2 regions of the Lysobacter gummosus genome follow, and region 2 is predicted to be linked to the other one. Evidence: riboswitches for the same ligand, from Rfam matches in the RefSeq annotation. Region 2 holds a riboswitch; the other holds the start of a gene.
The links. A riboswitch is a leader RNA that binds a small molecule or an ion and turns the genes downstream of it on or off. The one in region 2 is predicted to bind S-adenosylhomocysteine.

Region 1 (2,198 bases), 1.0 Mb from region 2:
CGCCCAAGCAGCTCGACCAGGGCGACACCATCTACATGACCGTGGCCGATGCCGACGGCATGATGGTGTCGCTGATCCAATCCAATTACCGCGGCATGGGCAGCGGCATGGCGGCGCCGGGGCTGGGCTTCATCTTCCAGGACCGCGGCGAACAGTTCGTGCTCAAGGAAGGCCATCCCAATTCCTTCGCCCCCGGCAAGCGCCCGTTCCACACCATCATTCCCGCGTTCGTGACCAGGCAGGGCAAGCCGTGGCTGTCGTTCGGCGTGATGGGCGGGGCGATGCAGCCGCAGGGCCATGCGCAGATCCTGATGAACCTGATCGACTTCGGCATGAACCTGCAGGAAGCCGGCGACGCGCCGCGCATCCAGCACGACGGCTCGACCGATCCGGCCGGGCAGGCGGAGGCGATGAGCGACGGCGGCGAGGTGGACCTGGAAACCGGATATCCGTACGAAACCATTCGCGAGCTGATGCGGCGCGGACACAGCGTGCGTTCGGCGCTGGGGCCTTATGGCGGGTATCAGGCGATCATGGTCAATCCCAACGGCGGGTATGTCGGAGCGAGTGAGTCGCGTAAGGATGGGCAGGCGGCTGGGTATTGAGGTGACGGGTTGAAGCAAGGAAGTGCGCTGACGGTTTGCGTTGGCGCGACTTGTTGGTTTCACTCTATGCCGTAGCCACCTCTACTGCTCGACGTAGCCGTCTCTACTTCCCGACTGAGTTCTCCCTTTCAAGAGCGAGTTCCCCCCTTTGAAAAAGGGGGGCAGGGGGGATTCGCTTTTGCCGTTGCCCTTGCTAGTCCTTCCCGCGAACGCGGGCTCTGCTTTACTTCGGCGTAACCGAACATCGAGCGACTTCAAACGTTCTCGCACGAAAGGCACTGGATTCCCGCGTTCGCGGGAATGACGGTTATGGAAGGATGACGCTGAAGTCTCCCATCTCCGCGCGAATGCCCGCTTCACCGCAACACACTCAAGCCCGCGCGCATCCAAACAGCGCCAAATTCTTGCACCCATCCAAACCCGCGCGCGAAGCTTTCGCCATTTCGCGCCGTCGCCGCGATTGCGCGCCGAATCGGGTTGACACATCGCGACCGCCTGTCGAACCATTGGCTCCGCATCGTTCACAACGCGATGCATTCCACGCGCCGCCGGCCCTCGGCCGCTGCGCGATCCGGACCGAGGGGTGCTGCGACGGAGTCCACACGCTCCGCCACGCTCGATCCGCGATGCCGAGCAAGGGCGCCCTCCCGATCAAGGAGGCGTCATGCCTGCGTCCAATGTTGCCACTCCCGCTTCCGTCTCTCCCACCGCCGTATCGGGCGAACCCATGCCGATCCAATCGCCGCACTTCGATCCTCCGCTGTCCATCGCCCTGGTCACCTCGCAAGTCCATCCCGACGTCGATGACGACGACCACGGCCTGGTCGCGGCGCTGCGTGCGCACGGCATCGAGTCCGCGCCGCGCATGTGGAACGACCCGTCGGTGGACTGGTCCGCGTTCGATGCGCTGCTGGTGCGCAGCACCTGGGATTATTTCCAGCACTACACCGAGTTTCTCGGCTGGTACGCGCGCATCGCCGAGCTCGGCACGGTCATCGTCAATCCGCTGCCGCTGCTGATCTGGAACAGCGACAAGCGCTATCTGCTCGATCTGGCGAAACTCGACGTGCCGATCATCCCGACCACGCTGGCGCGCGGCGTCGAGCTGGAAACGGCGCTGGCGTCGATGAGCGGCGAGGTCGTGGTCAAGCCCAGCGTCAGCGGCGGCGCCTGGCATACCGTGCGCGGCCGCGTCGGCAGCGCCGAGTTCCAGCAAGCGCTCGCGAGCTTGCCGCGCGAGCTCGACTATCTGGTGCAGCCGTTCATGCCGCAGATCGTCGAGGAAGGCGAGTGGTCGCTGCTGTTCTTCGGCGGCGTCTACAGCCACGCGGTGCTCAAGAAGCCCGGCAGCGACGACTACCGCGTGCAGACCTATTTCGGCGGCACCGCCGATGCCACCGCGCCGAACCCGCACATTCTCGCCTCGGCGCAGCGCGCGCTGCAGGCGGTGGCCGAGCTGGGCCATCGCGATCAGGCGTACGTGCGCGTGGACGGCGTCGTGGACGCGGGCGTGTTCCGGATCATGGAGCTGGAATTCATCGAGCCGTTCCTGCACTTGCGCGCGCATCCGCCGGCCGCGACCTTGTTCGCCGC
Region 2 (2,198 bases):
TGGAGAACGAGTTCGACATCACGAAGCTCGGGTGGCCGGTGGCGCAGCCCAGGTTCACCAGGCGGCCTTCGGCCAGCAGGAAGATCGAGTTGCCGTTGGCGAAGGTGTACTTGTCGACCTGCGGCTTGATGTTGAGGTGCTTGGCGCCGGACGCCACCAGCGCATCGACCTGGATCTCGTTGTCGAAGTGGCCGATGTTGCAGACGATGGCCTGATCCTTCATGCCCTGCATGTGGGCCAGGGTCAGCACGTCCTTGTTGCCGGTGGTGGTGACGTAGATGTCGCCGCGGCCGAGGGTGCTTTCCACCGTGTTGACTTCGAAGCCTTCCATCGCCGCCTGCAGGGCGTTGATCGGGTCGATCTCGGTGACCACGACGCGGGCGCCGTAAGCGCGCAGCGAGTGGGCCGAGCCCTTGCCGACGTCGCCGTAACCGCACACCACAGCGACCTTGCCGGCCAGCATCACGTCCATCGCGCGCTTGAGGCCGTCGGCCAGCGATTCGCGGCAGCCGTAGAGGTTGTCGAACTTCGACTTGGTGACCGAGTCGTTGACGTTGATTGCCGGGACCAGCAGGCCGCCGGCTTCGGCCAGCTGATACAGACGGTGCACGCCGGTGGTGGTTTCTTCCGAGACGCCCTTCCAGTCGCGCACGACGGTGTGCCAGAAGCCCGGACGCTCGGCATGCACGCGCTTGAGCAGGTTCTTGATCACCTGTTCTTCGTGGTTGCCCGACGGGGTGTTGACCCAGCCGTCGCCGTTTTCGAGCTCATAGCCCTTGTGGATCAGCAGGGTGACGTCGCCGCCGTCGTCCACGACCAGCTGCGGACCGAGGTGCTTGTCGCTGCCGTTGCCCGGGAAGGTCAGCGCTTCCAGGGTGCAGTCCCAATACTCTTCCAGCGACTCGCCCTTCCAGGCGAACACCGGGGTGCCGCTGGCGGCGATCGCCGCGGCGGCGTGGTCCTGGGTCGAGAAGATGTTGCACGAGGCCCAGCGCACGTCGGCGCCGAGGTCGCGCAGGGTCTCGATCAGGACCGCGGTCTGAATGGTCATGTGCAACGAGCCGGTCACGCGCACGCCCTTGAGCGACTGGGCGACGGCGTACTTCTTGCGGATCGACATCAGGCCCGGCATTTCGTGCTCGGCGATGTCGATTTCCTTGCGGCCCCAATCGGCCAGGGAAATGTCGGCGACCTTGTAATCGCCTTCGGTCGAGAAGGTCTTGGGTACTGCGTTCATTGGGAGGAGCTCCAGTTCTTTGGGGAGCCGGCGGGATGCCGGGTCCGGCGAGCCTCGGCGGGGAACACCGATGGACTCAAACCGGGCGCCGTTGGGACCTGCACCTCGCCGAGCCTGGCCGTGGCGTTCACGGTCGCAGCGCCCCTCGGCGGGTTGAGCGGACAGTATATCGCGGCGCCCGTGGCGGTCGCACGACACGGGCCGCGCCGGCGCGCTGAATCCGCCCGGGAAGCCCGCGCCGGGCCGCCCTTCGCACGCGCCAAGGCCCGCGCCGGCAATGGCTTTGCACGGTCTGCCGGCACGGGCGCATCCACTGCCGCCGGGCCTGCGGGCGGCCCCAATGGCATACGCCGGCGGTCGCGGCCGCGGGCTAAGCTCGGGCGGGCGCTGCGCACGCCCAGCAGCGCCCGGCGGCCGCGCCGGCCGCCGGGCGGGGCCGCAGCCGACGTTCATTCTTTGAGGATCGCATCGACATGAAATCCAACGCGCGACGTTCCGGCCGCGACGGCCTGCTTCCGCCCAGCCGCCGCCGCAGCGGCCTGCTGCTGAGCCTGCTGGCGCCGGCCCTGGCGCTGGCGCTGCTGACGCCGGATGCGTCCGCGCGCACCGCCAAGCCTGCCGCCGCGCCCGCGCCGCAGGCGATGGCCGACGGCTACCAATTGCCGCCCAAGCCGCTGCAGGCCATCGTCGATGCGCCGCGTCCGCCGACGATGTTCCTCAGCCCGCGCCGCGACACCGTGGCGATGGTGCAAACGCCGTCGCTGCCGGGCATCGCCGTGGTCGCGCAGCCCGAACTCAAGCTCGCCGGCCTGCGCATCCACCCGCGCGTGCACGCGCAAAGCCGCTTCAGCTTCGGCGCCGGACTGAGCCTGCTCGATGTCGACAGCGGCAAGCGCCTGGAGATCGAAGGATTGCCCTCGCCGCTATCGCTGGCGACCCTGCAGTGGTCGCCCGATCAACG

Region 1: linked by a shared signal. The riboswitch ahead of LG3211_RS00735 (ATP-grasp domain-containing protein) and the one ahead of ahcY (adenosylhomocysteinase) in region 2 are both predicted to bind S-adenosylhomocysteine.

Annotation. Positions count from the first base shown of each region.
Region 1 is NZ_CP011131.1:169,761-171,958, reverse strand. Features, by position in the region: gene ggt (gamma-glutamyltransferase) at 1-605, shown strand, start outside; S-adenosyl-L-homocysteine riboswitch at 1,178-1,257, shown strand; gene LG3211_RS00735 (ATP-grasp domain-containing protein) at 1,333-2,198, shown strand, end outside.
Region 2 is NZ_CP011131.1:1,189,289-1,191,486, forward strand. Features, by position in the region: gene ahcY (adenosylhomocysteinase) at 1-1,237, opposite strand, end outside; S-adenosyl-L-homocysteine riboswitch at 1,314-1,390, opposite strand; gene LG3211_RS04815 (alpha/beta hydrolase family protein) at 1,711-2,198, shown strand, end outside.